Regions from separate parts of the Leuconostoc citreum genome, predicted to be linked through region 1. Evidence: riboswitches for the same ligand, from Rfam matches in the RefSeq annotation. Region 1 holds a riboswitch; the other holds the start of a gene.
The links. Region 1 has a riboswitch for FMN ahead of FGL72_RS04980 (ECF transporter S component). Riboswitches for the same ligand answer to the same signal wherever they lie in the genome.

Region 1 (8,048 bases):
TGCTTTTAACGCGCGCATGACTGAATACTTTTCTGTATTCTCGTAAACTTTACCACGTTTACGCATACCGGCAGTGTCAACCATGATAAACTCATCGCCTTCTGCCGTCACAAAGCGCGAATCAATGGCATCACGTGTTGTCCCTTCAATATCAGAAACAATCACACGATCTTCACCAAGCATCGCATTAACAATAGATGATTTCCCGACATTTGGGCGACCAATAATACTAAAACGGATGGCTCCGTCATCTTCTTGTTCGGCTGCCTCATCAGGAAAATGCTTAACAACAGCATCAAGTAAATCTCCTAGACCCAGGCCATGTGATCCAGAAACAGGAAATAGATCACCCAAACCAAGTGAATAAAAATCATAAATATCCTGACGCATCTCAGGATTATCTACTTTATTGACAGCTAAAATCACTGGTTTATCTGTCTTGTATAACATTTTTGCGACAACTCCGTCAGCTGCGGTTACACCTTCTCGACCAGATGCTACCATGACAATGACGTCAGCCTCATCAATGGCTAATTCAACTTGTGCTCTAATCTCAGCTAGAAATGGTTCATCTCCAAGCTCAATACCACCTGTATCAATCATTCTGAACTCATAGTTCAACCATTCTGCTGGCGCGTACAAGCGGTCTCGCGTTACGCCAGGTTTATCTTCAACAATCGCAATACGTTCACCAGCCATACGATTAAAAATCGTTGACTTGCCGACGTTTGGTCGACCAACAATAGCTACTACTGGTGCTGCCATGCTGACACCTCCTTTTTTCTTACCGTGGACTACCAAAAACTATCCACTCAACTTTGTTCAAAATAAAAGAACTGGCGAACCAGCTCTCTTACCTAGTCATATCTTACAACTTATCGCCGAAGATGTCACCCAATGTTGCAGCTGAATCATCTTGTTGCTTGTATGCAGCGATATCCGCACGTGATGCTGAACCATCATTGTTACGACGGTCTTCACGTTGTGGCTTTTCTTCCAAAGCTTTCATTGACAATGAAATACGTTCTTCGGCTGGCTTAATATCCAATACCTTAACTTGTACTTTGTCACCTGACTTCAAAACTTCTGAAGGGTTTTCAATACGCTTGTTTGAAATTTGTGATACATGGACAAGTCCTTCGATACCAGGCAAAATTTCAACAAAGGCACCAAAGTCTTTCACGCGCTTAACTGTACCTTCAAGCACTGATCCAGCAGCAATCTTATCAGCTGCTTCGTCCCAAGGTCCACGCTGTGTTGCCTTGATTGACAATGAAATACGACCCTTTTCAGTGTCCAAAGCCAAAATCTTGACGTTAACCTTGTCACCCTTTGTCAAAACATCGGCTGGGTTCTTGACACGATCATGTGAGATTTCTGATACGTGAACCAAACCATCTACACCACCCAAGTCAACGAAAGCACCGAAGTCTGTCAAGCGAGCAACAGTTCCTTCAACCACTTCACCAACTGACAACTTACTAAATACTTCAGCCAACTGAGCAGCACGTTCTTGCGCAGCAACAGCCTTACGTGACAAAATCAAACGTGCATTAGCAGCGTCAATTTCAATAACTTGTGCTTTAATATCTTTGTTCTTAAATTGGTTCAAATCAGAAACGAAGCGTTCTGCAACCATTGATGCTGGCACGAAACCGCGTACGCCGTTAACCATGACAATCAAGCCACCGCGAACTGCATTAACAACCTTTGCATCGACAGTGTCGCCTTCAGCAAAGTCCAAGTTTTCCCATGCTTTGCGTGCATCTAAACGCTTCTTTGACAACAAGTAAGCTACGCCTTCCTTGTCGCTAGTAACATTAGAAATAACAACAGCTTCAATGCTGTCTCCAATTTTCAATTCGTCTGCCAGGTTGATGTTACGATCGTCTGAGTACTCACGTGCTGGCACAACTCCTTCTTCACCGGTAGACAAACCAACAACCGCTTGGTTATCATTATCAATGGCTAAAAGTTCACCAGTGACAACATCTCCCACCTTAATTTGATCTGCTGCGCTTTCGAGAGCTGCTAAGAACTCGTTGTTTGTTTCACTCATGACGTCTAACGTCCTCCTACAATTTACACTATGGGTATAGTTTACCAGAATAATTGCCACTTGTATAGTAAAAAACAGCGTTTTCACGCTGTAACTTAGGGTTTCTGTTTTTTTTCAATAATCTTTGTAATCTCTGATACTACAGCTTGGATACTTTGTCCGGTAGTATCTACCAAAATCGCGTCTTTTGCCTGTATCAAAGGACTGATCGCTCGATGAGAGTCTTTGTAGTCTCGTGTTTCAATATCACTTTTTAGTGTTTCTAAATCAACTGTCATGCCCTTGGCTTTATTTTCTTTGTAACGTCGCTCTGCTCTTTCTAACACACTAGCTACCAAGAAAATTTTAACTTGAGCATTTGGTAACACCGTTGTCCCAATATCACGTCCATCCATAATGACATTTTGACTATTGGCTATGTCACGTTGGCGACGAACCAAGTCTGCTCGGACAGCTTTATAAGAAGCAATCAACGACACGTTATTAGTGACTTCAGTCGAACGAATCGCCTCTGTCACTTCACTATCGTTCAGAAAAACACGCTGCGTTGGCACTCCGGGCTCAAAACGAATCACTGTTTTTGCAAGTAAATCAACAACACCTTGTTCATCTTCATAAGCCAGACCTGCCTGTTTAGCGGCTAAAGTCATGGTGCGGTACATGGCTCCTGTATCGACATAAACATACTTTAAATTTGTTGCTAATATTTTAGCAATTGTTGATTTTCCAGCCGACGCTGGCCCATCAATTGCAATCTGAAAATTGTGACTCATATCAACCTCTAAAATTAGTTATTTAACATTTAGTGTTCTGCCAGCATATTGTGTATAATTATTCACTGACAAACCAGGATTAAGCGCAATGACTTGATCCGTTGTCATGCCATGTGTCACGGCAAAATTATATAGTGTTTGGCTAGCGCCCAACACTGCTGAATTAGTTGTTGGCGTACTTGGTGCCGTCGGTGCACTGCTGGCAGCTACTTCACTTGAAGCCGCAGCTGGCGCTTCTGTGCTACTAGCCACTGTTTCCGATGAACTTGCTTGTTCTGAGGAACTTTGTGCTGATGTCTCAGATGATTGTTCAGATGAAGCTTTTTGAGACTGTGATGTCGACTTTTTACTAGTTGCTGTCGCTATCTGCTGTGGCGTTTTCTGGTGATTAAGTGCACCATAAATGGGCACACTTGATAAAATAGCAAATCCCAAAACAATCAAAAATATTTTAAAGCCCTTATGCTTATGGCTACTTCTATCTGATTGGCGCGCAAATTCAGGCTCAACTTTTTGTTTTTTTGAACGTGCCATACGGCTCATGTTATTTGGCTCAAAATCGCTCATAATAAAACGACCTCCATTATAATAGGTTCACTTAAAAGTTTACCACATTGAGGTCGTCTCTGTTTATAACGTTTCATTAAGATATCACTTTACGTTGCATCGGTTTCATAACCGAAAGCACAATAATACTTGTTAGCCCCCAAATAATACCTTGTGCAATATTGAATGGTATCACCATGGCTATAAAATAACGTCCCAGGCCAATGATTCGCGCAATGTCAAAATGTGCAAACTGCGAATAAAGTGGCACAGCAACGAACCAATTCATCAACACAGCAGCAACAGTTAACCCAACTGTTGCTATGATTATTGCTAATAATTGGCGTGGGAATTGACGCGTTTCAAACATTGGCATGACCCAAAACATTAACAAGGTAAATACCATTACTGCTACTAAATTGACAGGCAACCCCAGATAGGTATTAATTCCCTCATTTGCCAAAATGAGCTTTAAGACTGTTCGCAGTATGACAACCCACATAGCGGCCGTGACATTAAGCCAATAACCAGCTAGTAAGACAGGCACAATGGAAAAATCAAGCTTTAAGAAATCCGCTCCCGGAATCAAGGGTATCTGCGGAAAAAGCATTAGACCAAATGAGATTGCGCTTAAAATAGCAATCAACGTCAAATGCTGTGTACGTGTAAATGAAATAGACATATTCTTTGCCTCAAAAAAACTGCACAATTTGTCAGGGTATCACAAAAAGGCAGTCTTAACTTTCTTTTTTAACTTCTTTATACCCGACTTTACGGTCGGCTCTGGAATTTGACCAGATCAGCTGTTTGCACAGGTCGCGGGCTTACCATGTTCAACATGTCTCACCGCCGGTTGGGAATTACACCCGACCCTGAAGTAATATTTAATTTTACAACTGATATCATAACAAAATTACTGATTAAAAGCAATCTATTTATTTTCTACGATAATTTTTATAATCCTGTGCTTTGAGTCGTTTAACCTCAACACCAGTTAATTTACGATATTCACCGGACTGTAAGCCAATTAAATCAAAGAAAGCATATTGTTCACGCGTTAATTTATCCACTGGTAAGCCCACTTTTTGCAGCATATCTTTGACTTGATGATTACGTCCTTCATGAATAATAATACGTACCATACTAGTTTTTTTATCTTTGTCGACACGTTCAATCGTGACACGAGCTGGCGCTGTTTTTCGGCCTTTGATGATAACGCCTTGCTTCAAAGGCGCTAATTTTTCAACAGTCGCAATCCCAGACACCTTAGCAAGATAAATTTTGTCGACACGTGACTTTGGATGCATTAATTGGTTAGCAATAGTGCCATCGTTAGTCAGTAACAAGGCGCCAGTCGTATCATAGTCTAGTCGTCCAACAGGGTAAACACGTTGATCAATATCTTCTAGTAAGTCCAGAACTGTCTTACGACCCTTCTCGTCGCTAGTTGTGGTAACGACACCACGGGGTTTATTTAATAGGTAATAAACTAGCTTTTCACGTCCTTCAATCGGCGCACCATCTACTTCCACAGTGTCATGTATGCCAACTTTGACACCAAGTGTTGTGACAGTCTCACCATTGACTTTGACACGCCCCTCAGTAATCATTGTTTCAGCTCCTCTTCGTGAAGCTAGCCCCGCTTGGGCAACAACTTTTTGTAAACGCATTTCTTCTTCAGACATTTTTTTACCCTTCTTTCATTTCTAAATTTTCTGATTCCAGTACGTTTGCAAATAATGTCCCACCATCATCAACATCTAACGTTTCAAAATCAGGTAACGGTGGCAACTCAGTTAACGACTTGAGACCAAAATAATCTAAAAACATCGCTGAAGTACCATACATAATTGGCCGTCCCGGTTCATCTTTTCGCCCCGTTTCAACAAGCAACTGGCGTAACATCAATTTTTGAAGCGTGCCCGCCGACTGTACACCACGAATTTGGTCAATTTCCACACGTGTCACAGGTTGTTTATAAGCTACGATAACCAATGTTTCAAGCTGTGCTTGGGACAGTGTGGCATTGTCAGGTGCATCAAAAAAGTTTTTAACTATGCCCCCTAAGCTAGGCTTGGTGACCAATCGGTAAGCGCCATCAGTTTCTCTTACTTCTAGAGCGCTCATCGTGTCATTAGCATATTTATTAGCTAATTGTTCAATTAATGCAATCACTGCCGGCTTATCAAATTGTGTTATTTGGCATAACGCTTGACTAGTAATCCCTTCATCGCCAGCCACAAATAACAAGGCCTCTATTTGCGCTAAATTATTCATCATCACTTAATGTCTCAATTTCTAAAAAAATATCAGCTGATGCATCAGCTTGGTGAAACGAAATTTTAGTTTCCTTAGCCATTTCAAGTAAAGCCAAAAAAATCATAACCATTGCTTCCTTATCAGCCATATTCTCAAACAAGTCATCAAAGGCTATAATTGCGCCTCTGGGTTGTCCGTGTAGCTGTTGGGCAATATAATCAAATGCCATCGCTAACGTAAATTTTTCACTGACAACACGTCTACTAATTGGTTGTTGCTGCCTTTTTTTACGTAAAAGATGTTCAAAAGCAACTTGTAAATCTATCAGTTCAAGCCCTGGTGCGAGCGGCTTCAGCGCCATTTGATTGAATTCCGGTGACAAGGCTGGTAAACGCGAAAATGATTGTTGGTTGGTATTTTCACGTTCTCGCAAGGATTCACTTGCCACTTGAAATTGCTTGTACGTTAACAATTGCAACATTAGTGTCTCTTTAGGATCAAGAAAATCCACTTCAATATCGTCAACTTCAATTGTGTCATTTGGCAGTAAATCAGATGATTTAATTTGAACAAGCGTTGCTGCCATGACCAAATACTCACTAGCAACATCTAATTGCATGCTCTGTTGTTTTTGAATGAATGATAGATATTGTTCAGTTATCACAGCAATAGGCAGATCAAAAATATCTAATTCCGCTTTCTTAATAAGATGTAGCAGCAGATCTAATGGCCCTTCAAATTCACTTAATTTGATTGTTAAACGCTGAGTCACAATGTTCTTCTCCATTTATTAATCAACTTTTGATTATCCAAAGTACCCATTAAGAAAACATCTGGATTTTGTTTCTGAAACTCAGTGAGCATAGCAAAATAATGGCTCGCTGAACGTGCCTCCGGTGTCAATGCTAGATGACGAATGAGTACAATGTCTTTTTTTAAGAATTCTACACCCAAAACGCCTTGCGCTTGTTCTTCACCACGCCAAATATATAATCGTCTTGTATCACGGTCATTATACCAAGCGATTTCAGCGTTAAGATGTTGTAATTCTCTTAGACCTGGTAGTAATGATAAAATACCCATCACTGTTTTTTCATTGTCATTTCTTGCCTGCGTTAACATATATTCTCCTGTATCACTACTAGATGACCCTGTTTATGCGCGTGGGTGGTACTCATCGTATACTTCACTTAATCGCTTTTTTGAAATGTGAGTATATATTTGAGTTGTCGAAATGTCGGCATGGCCTAATAACTCTTGCACAATACGTAAATCAGCACCATTTTCAAGAATATGCGTTGCAAAAGAATGACGCAATGTATGCGGTGAAACATCTTTTGTAATGCCAGCTTCCAGTACCAATTTTTTAATAATCTTCCAAACACCTTGCCTTGTTAACTGACCACCACGATCATTAACAAATACGTAAGGTGATTCTTGCGCTTTTAACAGCGTTAAACGAGCACCAGCAAAGTATCGTTCTAACCAATCAACTGCCACTTCACCGATTGGTATAATCCGCTCTTTATCGCCCTTACCAAGCGTCTGAATGAGACCTAATTGTATATGTAAATCACTCATTTTCAGATTAACTAGCTCACTCACACGCAAACCTGTAGCGTACATCACCTCTAATAAGGTCCGATTTCGCATTCCCAAAGGTGTACTAGGTACTGGCACGCCTAAAAGTGTATCAATTTCTTCAAAACTTAAAACTGCGGGTAAATGTGCGGCTTTCTTAGGCGGCTTTACATGACTCATTGGATTATGCGTAATCATATTTTCCTGAGTGAGATAGCCAAAAAAACGACGTAAAGAGGTGACCATTCGGATGACTGAACTGTTGGATTTACCGTTTGTTCGTAAGCGATTTAACCACGACAAAACAACGATATGATCAACTTCTCCCAATAGTAAATGCTCTTGGGATAAATACATACCGAATTGATTCAAATCCTGACGATAACTTGTAATGGTATTTTCGGATAGCCCACGTTCGATTCGAATGTAGTGTATATAATCCGAAATTGCATCTTCAATTTGTTGTGTCATCACTTTCAACTAACTGAATACCTTGATCCACTTGCGTAATTAAACGTGCTTTATATAAATGACCCAGTGCCCGTTTAAATTGACTTTTACTAAAGCCAAACTGCTTTTTAATCGCTTCAGGGGCACTTTTATCATTAAAAGGTAGAAAATGATCAGCACGACGTTGTAACTGTAGCAGTAAGAATTGCGCATCTTCATCCATTGTCTTATACGCTAATGGCTTAACAGATAGATTCAAGCTGCCATCTTCTCGAACGCCAATTACTCGCGCGTCAACAACTTGACCTAAGCGGGGTTCATCGTATCGTTGCGAAGGATGAATAAAGCCAAGATAGTACTCTTCTGTCACAATGAGTGTT
Region 2 (8,048 bases), 140 kb from region 1:
GAGACATCATCAAAAATCGTTAAATTAATTTTTGTTCCAAGTGCTTTAAATGACTGTTTTATCATACCCACAACCTATTAATTGACCGACATCATGATGTACTACTACTGATTAATAAAATGAAAATCATCCTGACTCGCCATTCAAAAACGTGGCGAATCTGTGTCATGCTGCGTCTCAGGTGCCACAACATGAACTAATTTGGGCTTTTTGCTTTCATATAATTTAAGCAGACCATCCCCATTTGCTAATTGTGGTAGTTTTTTTCGACTCTGTTTAGCTAAAATACTATCAATTTCACTACTATCTTGCAATCGATGTGCCAAAACACTACCAAATTGGCCACGAATTTGAGTCGGTAAATCTAGTGGTGATTGTGTTGATAATACCGCATAAAGACCATATTTACGACCTTCTCGAAGTAATTTAAAAACACCTGAATCCATTACCTCAGCATTTTTTGGTACGTACCGATGATATTCATCTAACAATACAGTGACCGGTAGGCGAAGATTACTTTTTGCACGAATAAATAATAATTGTTTGAGTAAGATATCCATCACAAGTTGACTGGTCTTAGTATCGTCTTGTATGTCACTAATATCGATAATTAATGTACGATGCCTACTCTTCATTCCTGAAAATAACTTCAACACATAGATTAAATCAAATTGTGTTTCAGTATCTTGATCACTATTAGCGAAAGAATGAGGTAAACCAAAGACTTTTTGCGTGTGACGGTTGGATAATAGTAATTTAGCATGTAAAATATCATCCCAATATTTCTGAATTTCAGCATGATTGTATTGCTGACCTAAGAAGTTAAAATTGGCTGTACTATTCTCTAATGGTTGAATAAATTCCTCTGTTATTTGATCAGCCAATTTTGATGCATCGTAATCGCTACCAGCATAACGTAAAGCTTGTACCCGTTTGTTATACGTTGTCAACTCTTGATTGATTTTGATATAAGTACCAGATTGATGCATTACATTCTGATTTATTTTTAAAGACTGCACTGCGTCAACCAATTTTTTATACATCGTTGATGCATCAAAAGATAATATCCGAGCAATATTATCAACCGATAACTGTGATAGCGGCAAGTTAGCGTTAACACCTAACTTATAAATAATGGCATCATGCAAGTGATTAAATTCACCGGTCGCATCAAAAATAATACCAATGTGATTTTCACGTTGTAATTGTTCAGCCAAGCTTAACAAGGTACTTGATTTACCACTACCCGTCATACCGGTAACGAGTAAGTGATGTGATAATAGTTGATTCAAGTTGACTGAAACTGGTTTCCCATGTTTTGTTTGAATAAATTGCGCCATCATATATGCCCCCAATTAAAGCAAAAGAAAATATCTGGTTTAAGTATACGCTTAAATCAGATATTTTAAAATTATAACCAATATTGTCAAGACAGTTGTTTTATGTCATCATATAAACTTAATATTTCTAACAAGCTTACCGTGACTTCAGCACCCTTATTTCCTGCCTTAGCACCTGCACGCTGTTGCGCTTGTTCTAGTGTATCTGTTGTTAAGACACCAAACACGATAGGCGTATTCGTACTTAAGCTAACTTGAGATACCCCATTTGCTACACCGTTGATGACAAGATTGTAGTGATCTGTATCGCCCTTAATAACTGCGCCCAATGTGACAATCCCATCAAACATACCTGATTCTGCCAACTGACTCGAGACCATAGGAATCTCCAAAGCACCTGGAACCCGGAAAACACTGATGTGATGATCGTCAACACCATGCATACTTAATGTATCCCGCGCGCCTTTTAATAAAGGCTCAGTCACTAATGCATTAAAGCGGCTAACTACGATGGCAATACGCCGTTCTTCATGCCCTGTTAATTTTCCTGTGTATATCATTGTCATTTCCTCGGTTTCTATTTTTAGAGTATGTGCTTAAATTTTTTTCTCTTCGTCGCGAGATAGTGCTTATTAATATCGTTTATCCCAGTAATTAACGGAACTTGGTCAACTATCTCAATGCCAGCCACTTTTAAATGATTGATTTTATCTGGATTGTTGGTCAACAATCTTATTTTCGTTAGACCAGCTAGTTTCAAAATTTCTGCTGCTTGTTGATAGTCTCTTTCATCCGGTGCATGATTTAGGTGGACATTGGCTTCATAGGTATCATAATTATTTTCCTGCAAAACATACGTTTTCAGTTTTTCTGCGAGTCCAATACCTCGTCCCTCTTGTCTAAGGTATAAAAGCGCACCACCTTCTTCATTAATCTGACGCAATGCTGCTTGAAGTTGCGGTCCGCAATCGCAGCGATATGAGCCAAATATATCGCCCGTCGCACATTCAGAATGGAGCCGAACTAAAGGGTTATTTGTCGTCGCAGTTTGTGTTTGACTACGAATCAACAGAGCCGGTTCTTTGTCACCTGTATCATAGTCAGTCATCTGAAAGCTGCCATAGGTACTGGGCAGATTCACAGTCACACCTTCTTTAACGTGATACTGATTTTGGGCTTGTTTAAAGGCAACGATATCTGAAATCGCCAATTTAATCATGCCTTCCTGTTCTGCTAAACTTTCTAATGCTTTTTCTCGGGCCATTTGACCGTCTTTATCAAGAATTTCAATAATATAAGCAATCGGTGGTACTCCAGCAATTTTGGCTAATTCAACAGCCCCTTCTGTGTGCCCTTGCCTTGATAACACGCCACCTTCGTTAGCTACTAGAGGAAATACGTGTCCCGGTGTCTCAAAATCTTCAGCTGACGCACTAAGATTTGCAAGCTCACGAATAGTTTTTGCCCGTTCAAAAGCGGATACACCAGTCGTGCTCATGATATGATCAACACTGACGGTAAATTGTGTGGCAAATTTTTCAGAATTATGGTCTGTCATTTGCCTCAGACCTAGCTTATCTGCGCGTTGTTTACTCATAGGAACGGCCAGCACACCACGAGCCAATGTCAATGCACTATTGATTCGTTCAGGTGTCACAAACGATGCAAGTCCTACTAAGTCACCCTCGTGTTCGCGATTTTGGTCATCAGTCAAGATCACAAATGCGCCTTGTTTTAGGGCAGTAACTGCTTTTCGCACGCTTTGTTCAACAACATTATCCAACATATTGCCCTCCTGTCATATATTTAGCCAAAATATCCGTTTCTATATTTACCCAATGACCAACAGTTAATTTTGATAATGTTGTTTGTAACTGCGTATGGGGAATCAATCCAATTTGAAACGTCTGACTGGTTTTTTCAATCACCGTGAGGCTTACGCCTAATATTGCGACAGAACCTTTAGCAACTATTTCTCTCATCAAGATAGACTCTTTAGGCTTGAAGCTAAGTAAAATCGTGTTATCTATCACCTGCTTATTCACAATTTCAGCTTTGCCGTCAACATGACCAAGGACAAAGTGGCCATCAAATCTCTCCCCCGCACTTATTGCCTTTTCAAGATTAACTGATTGTCTCATCATGTAATCACCAATAATGGTTGTTTCATAAGTTGGTCTCATAATACCAAATTTAGCAGTATGGTCTGTTTTATGAGTAATAGTTAAACATACGCCGTCGACCATTATGCTATCACCGATAGTTGCCTCTGAAAAATAGGGCGTTTTTGTTTCAATTGTGATATGCTGATTATTTTTTGTGTGACTTTCATTTGTTATAACTTGACCCACTGTCTGTGTTATTCCTGTAAACATGACACACTCCTATCATTTAGATAACGACTCTTAAGCGTATTACCCACACGGTATGAAGACACTGAATTAAACAATGGTTGTACACTGGGAACCCCGTCTTCAGATAATATACTATCTGCTGTATAAACAATGAATTCTTGCCAGAGATTCGCTTTTAAGAATGCTGTAATCAATGACGGCCCACCCTCTACCATAACAGACTGAATATTCTTACTAGCTAAACTTGTCAGGACACTAAGTAAACCATGTGACATTAAAAGAACATTGTCATATTGTTTTGCAAAGTCCGTGTTTGTCGTGAAGATTAACCAATTATTTGTCGCTCGATCCATTTTATTTTGTAAGCGGCCACGTCGATCGATCACTACCCTTAAAGGTTGTGGATGATTTATTGGTACATGTCGGACTGTTAAATTTGGTTGGTCAATCAACATAGTTTCACTACCAATTAGAATAGCACTTTTACTAGCACGCTCTTTGTGCACATCAATGTCAGCTAACCGATTTGTAATTTTTGTGGATTGTCCTTGTGAAGACGCCACAAAGTGATTAGCGGACTCCGCTAGTTTCAACTGTACATATGGTAAATGTCTTTCAAAATAATGATAAAATGCGGGATTTAATATTTGACTATCTTCTGTTCCCAAAACATCGACACGGATACCTGCTTGTCTTAAAAATGTAACACTGCGTCCATGTGTATCGGGATTAGGATCAAAACTACCAACTACAACACGTTTGACTCCCCATTGGGCTATTGCCAACGCACACGCACCTACCTTTCCCGTGACAAAGCACGGCTCTAATGTGACATACATCGTTGAATCAACAATATCTGTTTGATCCTTTAAATTTTCAAAAGCATTAATTTCAGCATGCGCTGCGCCAAAAGAATGATGATATCCAGTCGCCAAGATCTGCCCATTTTTAACAATAATTGCCCCAACGCGTGGATTTTCATATGTTTCATCTGGTCCTGCTTTGGCAGCTACTTTTGCTGCTAATGCCATATATGTTAAATCATCCATCTTTTACCTCCTGTTTGTTCAGGACAAAAAACCCGACGTATTTTATTAACATCGGGTTTAAAGTATTTAGATCGATTCAAAAAAGACAGACTTATCCTAGCTAAGTCTATTATTTTAAATCTTCTCCCATCCAGACTTTAACTGTCGGTCACAGAATTACACTGTGTCAACTGCATTATTAATAAATAATGCAGGTCACGGACTTAGATCTTAAAGATCTTTACCGTCGGTCGGGAATTACACCCTGCCCCGAAGATTAATTAATTTAACATTTACAGATTAACATCTGAACAATGCTATGTCAATAAAAAAACGCACAATAATGTACGCTGTAAACAAATTATTCTGATATTACGCTTTGAATTTTTGTATTCGGAAGAAATCTAACAAGAATGTTAAGATTGGCAACCCAATGATTAAACCCCAAACACCAAAAACTTTTTCCATAATAATTAGATTAAGTAAAATAACTAATATTGGCATATGCGTGCGTTGTGACATAAAGTGCGGATGTAAAAAATATGACTCCATAAAATGAATTACAGCAACAGCAACCAATATAACCAATACTGTATGCCAGTCACCGATAATAAACGCGGTCACTGTCAGCGGTACAAGTGAAATAAGCACACCGACAACCGGAATCAAACCTAAGATGAAAATCAAAATTGCAAAACCAATTAAATAAGGGAAATTCAAAAAGGTTAATACGATAACCATTGCAATCGTGTTAATTACACAAATCATTAGCTGGACTTCAAATAAACGGCCTAAAATAATGATAAAGCGATGCACGATAATATAAAACTCACCAAGAAATCTTTTATAAGGGCTATGTATGAAAGTCATAGACCATGACCGTAATTGTGGGTAAGTCATGCTGAATATAAAACTAAACAGTAACGCTAAAATCAGTTCATAAAGGACGTGCCCAACTTGATTCAATTGGGTAAATCCTTTAGAGATTAACTGCTCTGTATTCAAAGAGTTACTGTACTGCTGAATATTTTTGTAGACTTCTTTAAAAATACCCGTTGTGTGCCAACTAGAATCGGTTGCTAAGTGAATCATGCTCTTAACTTGATGTGCAACAGTATTTGCCCCGTGTTCGACAGCCCAGATGATAAAAGCCATCACGACGATATAAACAAGCGCAATTGATAATGACCTTGACAGGCGTGTCACGCGTTGCACCCTTTTGCCAGCATTCATCGCAAGATAAGAAAAAATAATTGTTAATAACAGTAACGTCATAAACTGTTTGAGTAAAACAATCAGTAAAATAATGACAGACAAAACAAAATACCGATAGAATCGGCGATTTTGAAATGATGAAAATATGTTCATGTAGTGCTCCCTCTTTAACACACTAACTTAGTACATGACAAGATTAGTTAGATGTCAAATTTTCGTTCGATTTTGTATTGAATTGTGAGAATAATGTATCGGCAGAACCCACTTGTGCAATCTGTGATTCTGTCACTGTACTACCAAATTCCGAACCAGTATCTTCAGGTTTTAATTCAAGTGCTGCTCTCAACTTGTTAGTAATAGCCTGTCGTTGCGCCGTTGTCACACGCTGGTAAGATACACCGTCATACATCTCACCTTCACCTTGAACTGTATATGAGTCAATTGTCTTTGTCGCATTCATATAATTTGAGCCGAGTGCCAACATATCCGACATCTTCATATTTGATGCAATGTTTTTAGTTGTGGCACTAATAAACTTCGTATTGAGAATCGTTGACGGATCAGATTTAATTTTTGTCATAATGGCCTGCAACAAAATTCGTTGGCGTTGCGTACGACCATAATCGCCTTGCGGATCTTGATATCTCATACGTGAAAAGGCTAACGCCGCCTTGCCATCCATCTTGTCATACTTTTTAAAGTTTTCGCCGTCTGCAGCGTATTCAAAGCTTGTTTTGCCTTCGGTAAAATCGTACAAATTATTACCGTCCTCATGCGCCGTGTCTTGGCTAAACTTAAAGCTCAATGGTGATTTGGCTTTGACACCTCCTAATTGATCAACAACATCTCCCAAACCACTCATGTTAACCATGGCAAAATAGTTAATTGGTATGTTAAACATTTTTTGAATCGTTTCCATAGTTGTCCCAACACCGTCTCCTAAAGAGGCTTTATCGTCTGAGGCTTCACGAAATGCATACGCGGCATTTAGCTTTTGTGGAAAGCTGCTTTCAAATCCTGAAATAGAGGTCATAATATCTCGGGGTACTGAAACTAATGTTGTTGTCTCTTTTTGTGGATTCACCGTCACTAACATCAAGGAATCAGTTAGCCCAACTCTGTCTCTTCCAGAGCCAAAGCCACCATCCGTTCCAGTGTCTGTCCCGAGAACTAGAAATGAAATCGGCTTTTTTTCTTTAATTAGTGTGCTTGCTTCTTTTTCTGAACCTAGTCCGGTTGCAAAGTAGGCTTTATCCAACGAACTCTTCACACTACTTGCATAGTAGGTACCAAAACCTGCACCTAGAAGTATGAGAAATCCTAAAATCATTAAAATAATTCGTTTTTTGCCTCGTTTTTTTGGCTGACGTTGCTCAACACGGCTCATAGTTGTTTGATCTTGATTTGATAAATTGTCTGAGCGTTTGTTTTCGTTAGACATGAAGGTCTATCCCCCGGCAATATGCTATTTTTTATATAATATTAAATTTAACACAAAACGAGCCAAATTAACAATTTAAATTAATTTTAGCTCGCTTTTCCTTTCACAAAAATCAAACGATTGATTACTTATTCAGCATCTGGTTTAACGACATTTTTAACTGTCAATTGTGTTAGTTTTTTGCGGTTCGTGCTAGATATAAATAATGGTACGATTTCTTCGACGACATCACTAAATTCTAAACCATAAAAGTCGCTTGGCGTCGCTGTATGTGATTGTAACCAAACACGGCCACCAATTAAAAAGCGATCCCAGGCATGAATATTAGGCAAATTTAACAGATCTGCATAGTATTGACTAGCAATAACATACTTAAAATCACCAACGTTACCGTGCTTTTCCATCGCATACTTTTGAAATTGTGGCTTCAAAACGCCTTGTTTAATCAAAAGACTTGCAATTTGTTTCAGATAAATATGAATTTGTGGTTCTACCTTAAAACCCAAATAAAATGTGACATGCACGATATTATCTGTTCCCAACATATCAACTTCGTAACTCTTTCCAAACGGATCCGAAGATTCACGCATGGTCACAAACCAATAAATGGCAGCTCGTTTGGGTCTTGAACCAATCAATGAGTATATAATCGAACGCTTCAACATATAGT

Region 2: linked by a shared signal. The riboswitch ahead of ribD (bifunctional diaminohydroxyphosphoribosylaminopyrimidine deaminase/5-amino-6-(5-phosphoribosylamino)uracil reductase RibD) and the one ahead of FGL72_RS04980 (ECF transporter S component) in region 1 are both predicted to bind FMN.

Annotation. Positions count from the first base shown of each region.
Region 1 covers NZ_CP042410.1:991,643-999,690, forward strand. The annotation lists gene der (ribosome biogenesis GTPase Der) at 1-765, opposite strand, end outside; gene rpsA (30S ribosomal protein S1) at 869-2,059, opposite strand; gene cmk ((d)CMP kinase) at 2,155-2,832, opposite strand; gene FGL72_RS04975 (brain acid soluble 1 family protein) at 2,851-3,399, opposite strand; gene FGL72_RS04980 (ECF transporter S component) at 3,476-4,060, opposite strand; FMN riboswitch at 4,127-4,262, opposite strand; gene FGL72_RS04985 (pseudouridine synthase) at 4,314-5,063, opposite strand; gene scpB (SMC-Scp complex subunit ScpB) at 5,068-5,655, opposite strand; gene FGL72_RS04995 (segregation and condensation protein A) at 5,648-6,424, opposite strand; gene FGL72_RS05000 (hypothetical protein) at 6,406-6,759, opposite strand; gene xerD (site-specific tyrosine recombinase XerD) at 6,793-7,689, opposite strand; gene FGL72_RS05010 (CvfB family protein) at 7,673-8,048, opposite strand, start outside.
Region 2 covers NZ_CP042410.1:846,781-854,828, forward strand. The annotation lists gene FGL72_RS04250 (FAD:protein FMN transferase) at 1-65, opposite strand, end outside; gene FGL72_RS04255 (ATP-binding protein) at 144-1,343, opposite strand; gene ribH (6,7-dimethyl-8-ribityllumazine synthase) at 1,427-1,900, opposite strand; gene FGL72_RS04265 (bifunctional 3,4-dihydroxy-2-butanone-4-phosphate synthase/GTP cyclohydrolase II) at 1,924-3,126, opposite strand; gene FGL72_RS04270 (riboflavin synthase) at 3,116-3,715, opposite strand; gene ribD (bifunctional diaminohydroxyphosphoribosylaminopyrimidine deaminase/5-amino-6-(5-phosphoribosylamino)uracil reductase RibD) at 3,700-4,743, opposite strand; FMN riboswitch at 4,858-5,004, opposite strand; gene FGL72_RS04280 (AI-2E family transporter) at 5,095-6,090, opposite strand; gene FGL72_RS04285 (LCP family glycopolymer transferase) at 6,134-7,378, opposite strand; gene FGL72_RS04290 (KUP/HAK/KT family potassium transporter) at 7,507-8,048, opposite strand, start outside.